One region of the Brevibacillus sp. YAE8 genome, then DNA from elsewhere that is predicted to be linked to it. Evidence: predicted binding sites of a transcription regulator. Region 1 holds the regulator's gene; the other holds the start of a gene.

Region 1 (7,304 bases):
GCTGTTTTGCGACGAGATGGAAACGGCTTTTCGCGAGTTTCGCCTGCTCGCCAAGTCGGCAAGTTCTCCGACCGTCGTCGCCATCAGCTACAATGCGATCGGCTGCATACTCGCCGAGGAAAAGCAGTGGCTGGAGGCGGCGCAAGCCTTCAAAACCTCGCTGGAGGCAAAGCCCGACCAGGAAGAAGCCAGGTACAATCTCGCGCTCTGCTACTTGATGGACGGAGATGCCCAGGAAGCGCTCGATGAAATCGAAGGCTATTTGCAAAAGCACGAGCACGATTGGGAAGCGCAGTTGCTCTGGCTGCGCGCCGCCCATTTGCTGTTTCAGATGGACGAGACGGCTGAGCTTGCCCCGCCTGCCAGCCTGACGTTGCCGAATCGCGAGCTGGACAGCGAGACGCTGCAGGAAATGGCGCATCTGTACGAAGCGGTGGGCAATTATCACCGGGCGCAGATTTGCTATCATTTTTTGACCGAGCGCCTGCCAAAAGAAGGCTGGGTGTGGCACGGACTGGCGTGGAACACCTGGCTGATCGCAGGCAGCGAACGGGGGCTGACCTTGATGAAAAAAGCGATCAGCCTGGCGCCGGGGCAGGACGACTTCGTCTTCAGCTACGGCTGGATGCAGTTGTTTGACGGGAACATCCCCGGCGCCATCGCAGCGTTTCGCCACATGCTGGAAAAAGACAGCGAAAATCGCCTCGGCCAGTCGGGGATGATCTCCGCTTTTGAAAAAGTGGGAGAGACGCGGGAAGCAAAGCGGCTGGCCAAGCAGTTTCTGGACGATTCAGACCCGTATATCCGTTCCCTTGGCTATTTTCATTTAGGCAGACTGGCGATGATCGAGGAAAACTGGCGGCTGGCCGAGCAGTATTTCCAACGGACGCTTCCGCATGCCGACCAGTTCCGCGAAATCCCTATTTACTTGCAATTGTGCGCGAGCAAGCTCGGCGGGCAAGCGGCAGAAAGCGAGCTTGTGCAGCCGTAATTGCAGCCTGGAAGCAGGAATCATTCGCATCGTTGCCGAATGTGAATGAGTGCGGATGACAGGCTCCCGCTCAGGTTACGAGGTGACAACGCTTGAATCGATTACTTGTAGTAGATTTTGAAACGACGGGGAGCCATCCGCGGCAGGGAGACAGCATCATTCAGATCGGCGCTGTGGCCATCGACGACGGCCAGATCACAGAATGCTTCTCGACTCTGATTCATCCCGGACAGGACATCCCCCCTTTTATTACCCAGCTAACGGGAATTACTAACGAGATGGTGGCCGATGCCCCGACGTTGGAAGAGGTATTTCCTCAATTCTTGCGACTATTGGATGGACGGGTCTTTGTGGCCCATAATGCAAGCTTTGATCTCCAATTTTTACAAGAAGCCCTGCTGAGTCAGGGCTATTATGCGTTTGACGGATACGTGCTCGACACGGTGGAACTGTCCCGCCTGCTGTTGCCGATGCAAAACAGCTACAGGCTCGGGGAGCTGGCGTCAGAGCTGGCCATCGAGCACGACAATCCTCACCAGGCCGACAGTGACGCGCTGGCAACGGCCCAACTTTTTTTGCACTTGCTCGATATTTTGCAGCAATTGCCGCTCGTGACCATTCAACGGCTGCAAATGCTTGTTTCGTCGTTTCGCTCGGACATCCACGTCCTTTTGCGGCAAATGGAGATGGAAAAGCTCACGGAGCTGCCCGAGCTGGGGGCTGAGTCGGCAGAAGAAAACACGCAGTTGTGGGACATTTATCGCCAGCTCGCCATAAAAAAGCGCAAGGAAAAGCTGAAAGCGAGCTTCCAGCGGCCCGAGGGCGATCTGGTCCGGGCAAAAGCATTCGGCGAGCAACTGGAAAAGCTCATGGACGAGCAGGGACAGATACAGGTGAGCATGAGCGGCTTTCAGCGGCGGGAAGCCCAGGAAGCGATGATGCACGCCGTTTTTGACGCGATGCAAGACGGTGTGCACCTGTTGGTGGAGGCAGGGACAGGTACGGGCAAGTCGTTGGCCTACTTGTTGCCAGGCATCATCTGGGCGCACCAGAATCGGGAGCAGTTGGTGGTCAGCACGAACACGATCCAGTTGCAGGAACAGTTGTTCCATAAAGAGATTGCGACCTTGCAGCAATCGCTGCCGTTTTCGTTTACGGCTTCCACGCTGAAGGGCAGGGGCAACTATTTGTGTCTGCGCAAGTTCGAGCAGGCGCTGGAGGAGCCGGTGGAAGGCAGCAGCCAGGAAATGCGGCTGGCAAAAGGGCAACTGCTCACCTGGCTGACGCAGACCGAGACGGGCGACGTGGAGGAGCTGAGCATGCCGCCGAGCGGACAGCTTTTGTGGCAGCAAGTCAAAAGCGACACCAGCTCGTGCCTGAACCGCGCCTGTCCGTGGTTTAGCCGCTGCTACTACTTCCAGGCGAAAGAACGGGCAAAGGAAGCGGATGTCCTCATCGTCAACCACGCCCTGCTCATCAGCGACCTGCAAGCAGAGAACCGGATTTTGCCGCCCTATGAAGTTGCGATTATCGACGAGGCGCATCATTTGGAAGATGCGGCGACCCAGCATTTGGGCAAGCAGTTGACGACGACCCAACTGCTGTTTTTGCTCGACCGGGCTTCCGTGGAGGACGGCGGCGCGATCGCACGCTTCGCAGCGGAGCTGGAAAGCTGGCAGCCTGCAGTCGCACAGGAGCTGTCCGCGCACCTCTCCGAATGCAAGAAGCTGTCCGCTTCCTTGCGGGAGAAGGCCCAGCAGTGGACCCAGTTTTTGTTCGCATGGGCCTCGCAGCGCGCGGAAGAGACGACGGATGCCGGCCGAGAGACAGTGCGCTACCGCGTAGCTTCCTTCACCGGAAAGCATGAGAAAATCCGCAAGGTGACGAAAAAGCTGCTCGATGGCATGACGGCATTTGCTCTCCATCTGGAGCAAATGGTACAAAGCATTCCCCAGGAAGAGAAGCCGCCGTTTTCTATCCGCAGCCTGCAGACCGATCTGCTCGGGCTGGTGAAGGAATGGCAGCAGATGATGGAGCTTTTGCATTTCTTTTTACTCGTGCAAGACGAAGAATACGTCTACTGGATGGAAGTCGAGTCGCGCGCGGCGCGCAAGCAGGTGCATCTGTCTGCGGCCTTGCTGAACGTGGCCGATTCGCTGCAGGAACCGCTGTTTTCGCAAAAGCGCAGCCTGATTATGACTTCGGCCACCTTGACTGTCAAAAACAGCTTTTCTTACGTCATGAGCCGCTTCGGTCTGGACAAATTGCCGGCCGAACGGGTGCGCACGCTGTCGCTGCCTTCTCCGTTCCGTTACGAAGAACAGGGGCTGCTCTTGATCCCGTCCGATTTTCCGGCGCCCGGCAAAGAAAACGATCAGGCGTATCTCGATGCGATTGTCCAGGGCTGTGTCGATATCGTCGTGGCGTCGAAGGGCAGAACGTTGATCCTGTTCACGTCGCACTCGATGCTGCGGCTGGTGTACCAGGCCATGAAGGAGCGGCTGGCCGAGGAGGCAGAGCCGTACACGCTGTTCGGACACGGCATCGACAGCAACAACCGCAGCAAGCTGGTGCGCCTGTTTCGGACGATGGAGAGAAGCGTGCTCCTTGGAACGAGCAGTTTTTGGGAAGGCGTGGACATCCAGGGCGAGTGGCTGAGCAGTCTGGTCATCGTACGGCTGCCGTTTACGCCGCCGAATCACCCTGTCTACCAGGGACGCGCCGAATCGCTCAAGGCCGAGGGGAAAAACGCGTTTATGTCGCTGTCGCTGCCGCAGGCTGTCATTTTGTTCAAGCAAGGGGTCGGAAGGTTGATCCGTCACCATTTGGACCGCGGCGTCGTGGTCGTGTTCGATACGCGTGTCGTCGAATCGCGCTACGGCCGTTCGTTTTTGCAATCGCTCCCGCCGTTCCAGGTCGAAACCGGCTCCTGGGCGACGCTGCGTGAGCGGATTGCGCCGTTCCTTAGTATGCAATCCTTGTCAGATTCATAAAATGAAGCAATAGTCTAGCAGGGATTTAGGTGATAAAATAAATGTTATGGAAAAAAAAGCGGGCCTGGCTGCTGCTCGTCACGTGTGTGGCTTTGCTGTGCTCGTGCTCGATCAACAACCATTTGCAGGAAGCCGTGAAGGTAGACGACCCGTTTGCTACCGAGCGCGTGGAGGAGTTTACGGGTCTTGTCATTACGTATTGGGCGCTTCCTCATGGCGAAAGCACGCTGGTGCGGATGCCGGGCGGAAAAACGATGCTGATTGATACAGGCAGCGCGGAGGATTGGAGCACGTTGTCCGCGCATCTGTCTGCCGCGAAGGTGACGCGCCTCGACTATCTCGTTTTGACGAACGATCAGCCCGAGTATGCAGGAGGATACCCTTTTTTAAGCCAGCAAATCATCATCGACTCGGTCATTTTGCCCAAGCTGATTTCGCCCTCGATCCGCCAGTTCGTCCCGCTCCACAAGGTTCCGAAGCAGAAAGAGCTGGAGGAAAATCAGGAGCTCATTCTCGATACCGACGTCACGCTGGAGGCTTTGTTGCCGAGCGAACCGCTGTTTTTGTCTCCGCAAAACAATTCGCTCGTCTTTTTGCTCAAGCACGGCCAATTGCGGTTTTTGTTTGCGAGCGGGATCAACGAAAAAGCCGAGGAACGCCTGATTGAGCGCCATCCGGACCAGCTCAAGGCGGAAGTGCTCAAGGTCGGCGACCAGGGGAGCAATCAAGGCACCTCTCAGCCGTTTCTGACGCGGGTCGACCCCCAGATTGCGGTCATCCAGACAGGCAAGGAGCGCAGCGAGGTCGGCCAGTCCGAGGTGCTGGAGCGGTTGGGCGAATCGTGGGCGGAGACGTATGTAACAGGCAGGGACGGCTCGATCGTCATTTTGTCCAATGGGAAAGATTACAGGGTATTCAAGCAAAAGAAATAGGGGGAAGACCGAACGTGGCTAAACACGAAAAGATTTCGGAAGCGGTCGTCCGCCGTTTGCCGATTTATCTGCGTTACCTCAGCTATTTGCAGCAAAACGAGGTGACCACTGTTTCCTCCCAGCAAATGGGCAAAAATTTGGATGTGAATCCAGCCCAAATCCGAAAAGACCTGGCTACCTTCGGCGATTTCGGGAAAAAAGGGATTGGCTACGACGTCAATTACCTGGTGGAAAAAATACGGCAGATTTTGAAGCTGACAGAGGAAGTTCGCGTCGCTCTGGTAGGAGCAGGCCATTTGGGGCATGCGATCAGCAACTACAACGCTTATTTAAAAGATAACATGCGGATTGCGGCCATTTTTGACAACGATCCCGGCAAGCTGGGAAAAGTAGTGGCGGGTATCCCGATCCAGCCCTTGCACGAGCTGGCGGACACGATCGCAGCAAAAGAGATCAAGTTGGCGATCATTACCGTCCCTGCGCCGGCAGCGCAATCCGTATGTGATCTGTTGATTCAAGCGGGTATCAAGGGAATCTTGAATTTTGCTCCTACGACAATTCGCGCGAAAAAAGATGTGCGCATTCACTATGCGGATGTGACATCCAATTTGCAGAGCCTGGCCTATTACTTAACGTAAGAATGGAGTGTAACCATGAAAAAAACTATCCTCATCCACGCAACAGTGATTACGGTAAACGAGCAAAATGAAGTGATCCACGACGGAGCGGTCGCTTTCGAGGGCGACAAGATCACGTATGTAGGACCGACGCCTGAGGATCTTTCCGACGCCGGCTACGATGAAGTCATCGACCAAAAAGGCGACTTCATCCTGCCAGGTCTGATTAATACGCACGGACACGCGGGCATGTCGCTTCTGCGCGGCTATGCCGACGATTTGCCGCTGCAGCAGTGGCTGGAAGAAAAAATGTGGCCGCTGGAAGCGCAATTTACCGCCGATTCCGTCAAATGGGGCACGCAACTGTCGCTGATCGAAATGATCCGCACAGGGACCACTACGTTCGTGGATATGTACGATCACATGGATGAGGTAGCCAAGGCTGTCGAGGCGTCCGGCATGCGCGCTCGCCTGTGCCGCGGCATGATCGGCCTGTGCTCCGAGGAAGAGCGACAAACCAAGCTGCGCGACGCGACTGCGTTTGCCAAAGAATGGCACAACCAGGCAGACGGCCGCATCACCGTCATGATGGCGCCGCATGCGCCGTACACGTGCTCGCCTGCGTTCATTACGCAAATTATCGAAAAAGCGGACGAGCTGTCCTTGCCGCTACACATTCATATGTCCGAAACTGCCTGGGAAGTCGGGCAAAACGAGAAAGACTACGGCCTGCGTCCAGTCGCTCACCTGGAGAAGCTTGGCATGTTCAACCGTCCTACGCTGGTTGCGCACGCCGTACATTTGACGGATGAAGAGATTGACATTTTGGCAAACTATCAAGTGAAAGTTTCCCATAACGTCGTGAGCAACCTGAAACTGGCGAGCGGGGTTGCGCCTGTGCCAAAAATGCTGGCAAAAGGCGTGAGCGTCTCGCTTGGCACAGACAGCTCGGCGAGCAACAACAACCTCAACCTGTTTGAAGAACTGAAGCTCGCGGCGATTTTGCACAAAGGTGTAAACAACGACCCGGTTGCGGTGCCAGCCGAGGAAGCGCTGCGCATGGCGACACGCTACGGCGCAGACGGCGTATTCCAGGCGGACACGCTCGGCAGCATCGAGGTAGGCAAGCAGGCTGACCTGATCGTTCTCGACAGCCATCAAGCCCATTTCCACCCGGCGCATGAGCCGATTTCCCATGTCGTCTATGCCGCAAATGGCCGCGACGTCAAAGATACGATTGTTGCGGGCAAATTTTTGATGCGCAACCACAAGCTGCTCACGATTGACGAGGAGCGGGCGATTTACGAAGCGAACCGCGTGTTCCAGCAGTTGAAACGGTAAAAGGCTCCTGTCTGGTGTGGGACAGGAGTAAGGGAGTGTAGGTGTAGGTAGGGGAATATGGGTACTACATGCCGTGCTCATTTTCGCCACAGCTCTGTCAGGGGATGATGGCGAAAATGCAGTGTGGGTGTGTGCGACAGTTGACGCAATGGAGAAGACAATCCAGCCCAGGAGACGCGGTATTCCTGTAGCAAAAACCCAAGTATGTCAGGAGATGCGTTTTGTTGCGGTGACTTCACGCGCTCACCTCCTTGCGGGTGTATAAGTAGTATGACCGCCCGGCCCCGAGCTATGATTAGCAACTTTTCCGTGTCGTTCTAAAACCTTCCCGTATAGCATAGGCTAGAGACAAAAATGGGACAGGGGGGACGGAGATGTACATCCGGCCCAAAAAGCTGTGGTGGCTTTTCCCGATCTTTCTCGGTCTGTT
Region 2 (7,304 bases), on a different contig from region 1:
GCCGATGGTGCCGATGGCGTCTTTGCGGCCCAGGCTGCCCAGCGTACCGGAGAATACCGGCTTGAACGTGTCCATTTTGGAGCCGTTGAAGTGCGCGAACAGGTTGTAGCCCACCACTTCGCCCATTTGCCATGCCAGTTGCGCAGTCGGCGGGTATGGACGGCCTTCTGGTCCCATCACGACCGCGCTGTCGCCTGCGAGGAATACTTCTGGGTGAGAAGTGGATTGCAAGTATTCGGTAACGGTTGCACGGCCGCGATTTACTTCAATGCCGCACTCCGCCACTACGCGATTGCCTTGCACGCCGCCTGTCCAAACCATTGTTTTGGTTTCGATGGTGTTGCCGTCTTTTAAGCATACCGTCGTTTCTTTCATTTCAGTTACCGGAACGCCCGTCAGGAACTGAACGCCGCGTTTTTCCAGGCTTGTTTTCGCACGCTCTACCAGGTCAGGGGCAAAGCCTGCGAGGATGGATGGTCCTGCTTCTACACAGTAGATGGACAGGTCTGCAAAATCTACGCCGTATTTGCGGCACAGGTTCGGCAGCATGTCGGCGAACTCGCCAACCAGCTCGATCCCGGTCAGGCCGCCACCGCCAACCACGAAGGTGGCATCTGCCTTGTTTTTGCTCTTGCTGTACTCTGCTACGCGCTCTTCGAGGTGCGCGCGCAGACGGTTTGCTTCCTCTACCGATTTCAGCGTGAAGCTGTACTCTTGCAGGCCAGGAATGCCGAAGAATGCCGTCTCGCTGCCCAGCGCGATTACCAGTGCATCGTATTTGATAGACTCGCCGCTCGCCAGCGTCACACGCTGCGATTCGAGGCCGATTTTTTCCACAGTATCAATCACGAGGTTGATATCTTTGCCGCGCAGCAGTCTTTCCAGTGGCAGCGCCACGTTTTGCTCAGACAGGTTTCCTACTGCCAAGCGGTGCAGCTCCGTGATGATTTGGTGCGTAGGGAAACGGTTCACAACCGTGATCGTCGCTTCTTCAGCCGTCATGTGTTTACGTGCAGTCAAAGCGGACAGCAATCCGCCGTAGCCGCCGCCCAAAATGAGAATATGCTTCGCCATGCCCAATCCTCCGTCCTTGTCTCTCGTAGGTTATCGTAATTAGCGTTTTTGCTGCTGGCGCTCTGCCAAAACTTCCAGGAATGCCTGGGCGAAACGCAATGTTTTTTGTACTTGCGGGTCTTTCAGCATTTTGAGCATGCCAAACAAACCGATAGTGGATTCCTCCGCGTGCGCGCGGTCGTTTGCTTCGATCGCCGCTTGTGCGATGCCTTTTGCCTTGTCAGAGATCGGCTTGACGAACTCTTCCACGCCGCCCTTGATGTCTTCGATGAGCACTTGGTCGTTGGCTACGGTTTGTACCAGGTCGTACGTTTTGGTGAGGATGGTTGTCATCTCGGCCAGCTTCGGCAAGTTTGCCACCAACACATTCAGGGATTCTTGAATTTCTGGCTTCATCAACTGATCGAGTACATCCATTTGCTGCTCAGGTGCCAGGGTAGCGGTGCTTGCTACTTCCGCCTGAGCTTGTTGCGTGGTTGTTTGAGACATAGAAAAACGTCCTCCTTTGCTTTGGAATAGAGGCCTTCTTTCTCGATGCCTGTTCATACGAGTAACGGCCGCCATTCTCCCAAAATACCGAAAAGCCTATGTGCTTGTAATATTTTTCACAAACTGAAGCAACACAACAGCGTAGAATAATCAAAAGTGCAAGATTTCACAAAGTGATATTCAGGAAAGCGTACAAAACAAATCCACCAGGTGAACAGGCTCGATTCAGAACTCTATGTACTCTACTATATACCTTCTTCGCGGGAACAGCAAAGGAAAAAAAACCGCTTCCTCAGGAAGAAGCGGCAGACGTGAGTTTTTTATAGTAATCTTTGATGAGTTGGTGATGCTTTTCATTGATATCCGTAAAAATCAACTCGATCACGGTTTGCTTGTCGTCGAAAGTTTTCTCCACGATTTTTGCCATCATGACGATTTCCTGGCCAGTCGACGGAACTGTGAACGAGAGGTGGAGAAACTCTCCCTTTGCCACGTAGCCTTCTGTGCCGAGAATAAGCCGTGTGGGGGAAAGCTTCAGCAGCACAGCCTCTCCTTTTTCCTCGATCGGCCTTGCCCCCATCACCTTGTACGGGACGCGGATGTCGATTCCCGGGGAGATGGGCTCCTGCTTGCGGCCTGCCACAATCTCGACGCCGACGCTGACCGGAACCATCGCCAACAGCTTGATTGGCCAGACCGTTTCTTCTGAAATGACTTCCAGATCAATCGTGTTAATAGCCGCATCCGATTCCCACCGAACACGTACCGTTGATCCGAGCAGTTCGGTCCTTGCTTCGGCCTTCATCTCAAGAGAGACAACGAGATAACTGCTTTTGACATGCTCTACCATTACTTGAATGGGCGCTTTGACCTGTCTTGAGATCATCATCGGCAAAGAAGCACCGCGTTGGAGGCGTTTGTCCGCCATGAAAGGGGTAAGGGATGGGATATCAATCATTTTTGTTTGTCACTCCACAAAGTCAAACTCTAATTTGCCAATCCGAACGGTATCCCCGTCTTTTGCGCCGTGCTTGCGCAATGCCTCGTCCACGCCCATGCTGCGCATCTGTCTTGCGAAGCGCTGAGCGGCGTCATAGCTGTTGAGGTTCGTCATGCGCACCAGCTTCTCGATTTTCTCGCCGCTGACCACGAACACATCGTTGTCGCGGGTAATCTCGAATGGCTCCGGCTCTTTTTCCGCCCGGAACACCACGCGCTCTTCCACTTCTACAACTTCCTCGACCGTCGGCTTGTCCGGAATCGTCGAGAGCATGTCGCCTATCGCGTACATCAATTCCTGGACGCCTTGTCTGGTCGCTGCCGAAATCTCAAACACGTTGACATCCGGCACTTTTTCCTTGAAGCGTCGCAAGTTTTCCGCCGCTTCCGGCACGTCCATCTTGTTGGCCGCGATAATTTGCGGACGCTCCTCAAGCTTCAGGTTGTAGAGCTTCAGCTCGCGGTTAATCTGCAAGTAATCTTCGTAAGGATCGCGTCCATCCACCCCTGCCATGTCGATGACGTGAACAATCAGGCGGGTGCGCTCCACGTGGCGCAGGAATTGGTGGCCAAGCCCCACACCTTCGTGCGCGCCTTCAATCAGCCCCGGCAAGTCCGCCATGACAAAGCTCTGCTCGCCCAAATCCACGACACCCAGATTCGGCGTCAACGTCGTAAAATGGTACGCTGCGATCTTTGGCTTCGCCGCAGTCACACTGGAGAGCAGTGTCGATTTTCCGACGCTCGGATAGCCAACCAGACCGACATCCGCAATCAGCTTCAGCTCCATGACGATGTAGCGCTCCTGGCCCGGTTCTCCGTTCTCCGAAATATGTGGGGCGGGATTGGACGAATTGGCAAAACGGATATTCCCCCGTCCGCCACGTCCGCCTTTGGCGATCAAAGCGCGCTGGCCGTGCTCCACCAGATCGGCAATGACTTCTTTTGTGTCGTCATCAATGACGGTCGTGCCCGGTGGTACGCGGACGATCATATCCTCCGCTCCGGCTCCGTGCTGCGACTTGTTGCGTCCGTGCTCTCCGCGCGGCGCCTTGAAATGTCTTTGGTAGCGGAAGTCTACGAGCGTGCGCAGTCCTTCATCGACTTCAAACACGACATCGCCGCCTTTACCGCCATCGCCGCCTGCCGGTCCGCCAAGCGGCACGTACTTCTCCCGGCGAAAAGAAACGGCTCCGTTCCCACCGTCTCCGCCTTTTACATAAACTTTTACCTGATCGACAAACATGGTGTCACCTCTTTCATTGCGCGAATGGAATCAGCAAGTCCAACACCCATTCGCCTTCCGTCTGTATCCACTCGGTGACCTCCACCGTACTTTGCTCGCTATTCCGTATCAGCTTTTCCAATTTTTCCATTCCGGATGCATTCAGCTCTCCGGCCAGGTCAAAACGAAAATGAACGCCTCGTTGATCCGCCTGCAAGCTTACGTGCATACTGGCTGGCTCGTAGCCATTTTGGTCTACATGATCGTTCACTGTGCATAATATCTCCGACACCAACTGAAACAAGTGCTGCTCGTCCAATGCTATTCGCGTGAGATCCACATCATTGCACACGTCTACTTCCAAAAGCATTTCCTTGTTCAGCGCATTGAATGTCAAGAAGAAGACGGACAACAGGGAGTTGTTCAAACGCGCGACCATTGATTCCTGCATCGCCATCTGCGCGATGCGCTTCAAGTGCGCCTCTCCCTGCTCAGTACGGTTCATATGCAAATAGCCGAGCAGAACCTGAACGTGGTTCAACCAGTCATGCCGCTGCCGATTCAGTACGGCCAGCAACTGGTCTGTCTGATGCGTAAGCAGTCTCCGCTCGTCCCCCATCACATTCACCCAAGTCGATAAGAATTTCTTTCCTAACTATTGTACCATAAAAGAAGCCGGGACAATGAGAAAACTTGGCTGCGCCCAACTATTTTGGCGCAAACTGTTCCGCTTTGTTCCGTTTGCCCGAAAAGCAAAAGAAAACCCAGCAACGATGCTGGGTTTTCCTGGAACAAATATTTACGCTTCGGAAGCAACTGGTTCGATCACAACTTGCTTGCGATCGCGGCCCAGACGCTTGAAACGAACAACGCCATCTGCAGTTGCAAACAGAGTGTCGTCTCCGCCTTTCATTACGTTCGCACCTGGGTAAATCTTCGTTCCGCGTTGGCGAACGAGGATGTTTCCGGCAGTAACGAATTGACCGTCACCGCGTTTCACGCCCAGACGTTTGGAAATGGAATCACGTCCGTTTTTAGTGGAACCTACCCCTTTTTTCGATGCGAAAAACTGAAGGTCCAAATTAAACAGCATGTTCATATCAGACACCTCCCTGCCATTTATGGTCATTCACTTTTACGTATTTCCCGTACTGCGCCGCAACTGATAACAGGGCGATCACCATGCTCTCAGCCAAAAGCTGCTGCTTTTCTAGTATGTCCGCCGCTTCCGAGGAAGCGAGCGTCCACTTCAGAAAGCCGCCGCCTTCTTGGGCGACTGAAACTTGCGGTGTCAGTCCCGTCAGCGGCTGCACGCTGTTTAATATACCAAAGCTGATGCCTGATACGGCGGAACAAACGATGTCCGCCCCATAAGCACCCGCATTGGCATGTCCGGAAATACTAATTTCATGGATACCGTGCTGCGCACGGCTCACGATCACTTCGATCATATCAGGTCACCAAAATTAAGCGTTGATCTTTTCGATCACAACTTTGGTGAACGGTTGACGGTGACCTTGTTTGCGACGGTAGTTTTTCTTGGCTTTGTATTTGTACACGATGATTTTTGCAGCTTTACCGTGTTTTTCTACTTTACCAGTTACCGTTGCACCAGCTACTGTAGGAGCTCCTGCAGTAACTTTGCCGTCTTTGCTTACGAAGAGAACTTTGTCAAAAGTAACAACTTCTCCTTCATTGCCAGCCAATTTCTCGATGAAGAGAACGGAACCCTCTTCAACTTTGTATTGCTTTCCACCGGTTTCGATAATTGCGTACACTGTGTGCACCTCCTATACTCAGACTCGCCTCTACAGGTGCGCCGACTGGCGGCGACTTATGTACCCGATTCGTGCGGTTACAGTATGCACAAGACATAGCTGCATGACAAACATTAGGTTATCATAGCAGCAAGCGCCCAGTCAAGTCATTTTGCGATTGTTTTCGGACAAACGCTCTGCCTCCGCCGCATTTCCCGCGTAGGTAATCCGGTAGCCGTCCGGGGCAAGCCGCGGTTGCTCGCGCTTATAGATGTGCAGAGGCCAGTTGGTGGCAGCGGCTGTTCCCCCGTCCCCGGCGTCCACGAGCGGGAAAAGTCTGGTGGAAAGCTCCACGACCGCCGCCTCCGCCTGCTGCGAACGGGCCAGTCCGGCGAGCTCGTCTTGCAGACGCCGGAGGCACTCGTCAGCACGCAAAACTCGCCCGCGTCCCTCGCACGCCGCACAAGGCTCGGTCAGCCGCTCCACCAGGCTCGCTCTCACCCGTTTTCGCGTCAGCTCGACCAGTCCAAGCGCCGTCATTCCAAGCACAGTCGCTGGAACTGCATCCCGGGCCAGCTCTTTTTTCAGCGTCGCCAGCACCCTTTCTTTGTTGGCAGGCTCCTTCATGTCAATAAAGTCAATGATGACGATGCCCCCGATGTCGCGCAACCGAAGCTGTCTGGCGATTTCCTTTGCCGCCTCCAGGTTGGTTGCGGTGACAGCCTGCTCTCGCTGCTGGCCGCCTCCTCCGGTAAACGAGCCGGTGTTCACGTCGATGACGGTCATCGCCTCCGTCCTGTCAAACACGAGAAAGCCGCCGTTGCCAAGCGGTACCTCGCGCTGGAGAGCCCGCTCCAGCTTGGCCTGCACGCCCAGTTCGTCAAACAGCGGCGCTTTGCCCGTATGTTTTCGCAGCAGGCTTTGCGCATCCGCTGCAAAGGCGGCAAGCGCTGCCTTTACCTGCTGAAACGTAGCGCCATCCTCCACCACCACTTCATCGAGCCCTTCCGCCAGCGCCTCTCGCAGCGCCGCTTCGACCGCGTCCAGATCGCTGCCGATTCGCCCGGGCGACTTGCGCGCAGCAGCCTGCCGGCACACGCCCTCCCACCGCTTGCGCAAATAGGCGAGCTCGCTCGTCAACTGCTCGCTGTCCACTTCAGCCGCCTCCGTCCGCACGATGACTCCTTCTTTGCTTCCGAGCAGCGGCGCGATCATCTGCTCCAGCCGCTGCCGTTCCTCTGGCGCGCTAATTTTTCGCGAAAGAGACAATCCTTCCTCTACGGGCAAATACACGAGGTAGCGCCCTTGCAGGCTGATTTTCAGCGAAATTTTCGGAGCCTTGAGCTCTGAGCCTTCCTTGATGACCTGGCAGATGACATACTGACCCGCTTGCACACGCTCGGAAATGCTCGGCTTGCCCTTTTCGCCAGACGCGGCTGGAAGCGTGTCATCGACATACAAGTAAGCGTTTTGCCCGCACCCAATGTCAACAAAAGCGGATTGGATTCCTGGCTTTACGTCCGCGATCCGTCCGTAGTAAACATCCCCTGCGCTGACGTGCTCGCCTGTCTCCTGCGTCCGCCATTCGCTCAGTTGCCCATCCGTAAGAAATGCGATCCGCACGCCGCCCCTGCCGCTTATTGCCAATTGTCTCACTGCACTCACACTCCGTATTCCCGTCCTTTTCCGGCAGCCCAGCAGGATTGCCGGACTCACAGGAAGTAATCTAACATAGGCATTCGGAAAAAGAAAGGCGCGAT

What was found. Region 1 encodes Rex, which represses fermentation and respiration genes when NADH is low (regulators of the CRP and FNR family bind a similar motif). Its sites were predicted from a motif close to TTGTGAAATATTTCACAA; they were not measured.
Region 2: a site for Rex is predicted at 1,668-1,685, ahead of AC27IT_RS03325 (DUF1641 domain-containing protein). Genes of this name have one in related genera too.

The regions. Positions count from the first base shown of each region.
Region 1 covers NZ_BAAIYG010000003.1:75,577-82,880, reverse strand. Annotated here, with positions in the region: gene AC27IT_RS05755 (tetratricopeptide repeat protein) at 1-991, shown strand, start outside; gene dinG (ATP-dependent DNA helicase DinG) at 1,084-3,984, shown strand; gene AC27IT_RS05745 (ComEC/Rec2 family competence protein) at 4,026-4,916, shown strand; gene AC27IT_RS05740 (redox-sensing transcriptional repressor Rex) at 4,931-5,554, shown strand; gene AC27IT_RS05735 (amidohydrolase) at 5,570-6,874, shown strand; gene AC27IT_RS05730 (hypothetical protein) at 7,249-7,304, shown strand, end outside.
Region 2 covers NZ_BAAIYG010000002.1:79,766-87,069, forward strand. Annotated here, with positions in the region: gene AC27IT_RS03320 (NAD(P)/FAD-dependent oxidoreductase) at 1-1,074, opposite strand, end outside; gene AC27IT_RS03325 (DUF1641 domain-containing protein) at 1,114-1,563, opposite strand; gene AC27IT_RS03330 (PilZ domain-containing protein) at 1,856-2,521, opposite strand; gene obgE (GTPase ObgE) at 2,531-3,808, opposite strand; gene AC27IT_RS03340 (Spo0B C-terminal domain-containing protein) at 3,822-4,406, opposite strand; gene rpmA (50S ribosomal protein L27) at 4,587-4,880, opposite strand; gene AC27IT_RS03350 (ribosomal-processing cysteine protease Prp) at 4,888-5,238, opposite strand; gene rplU (50S ribosomal protein L21) at 5,254-5,565, opposite strand; ribosomal protein L21 leader region at 5,576-5,654, opposite strand; gene AC27IT_RS03360 (Rne/Rng family ribonuclease) at 5,707-7,200, opposite strand.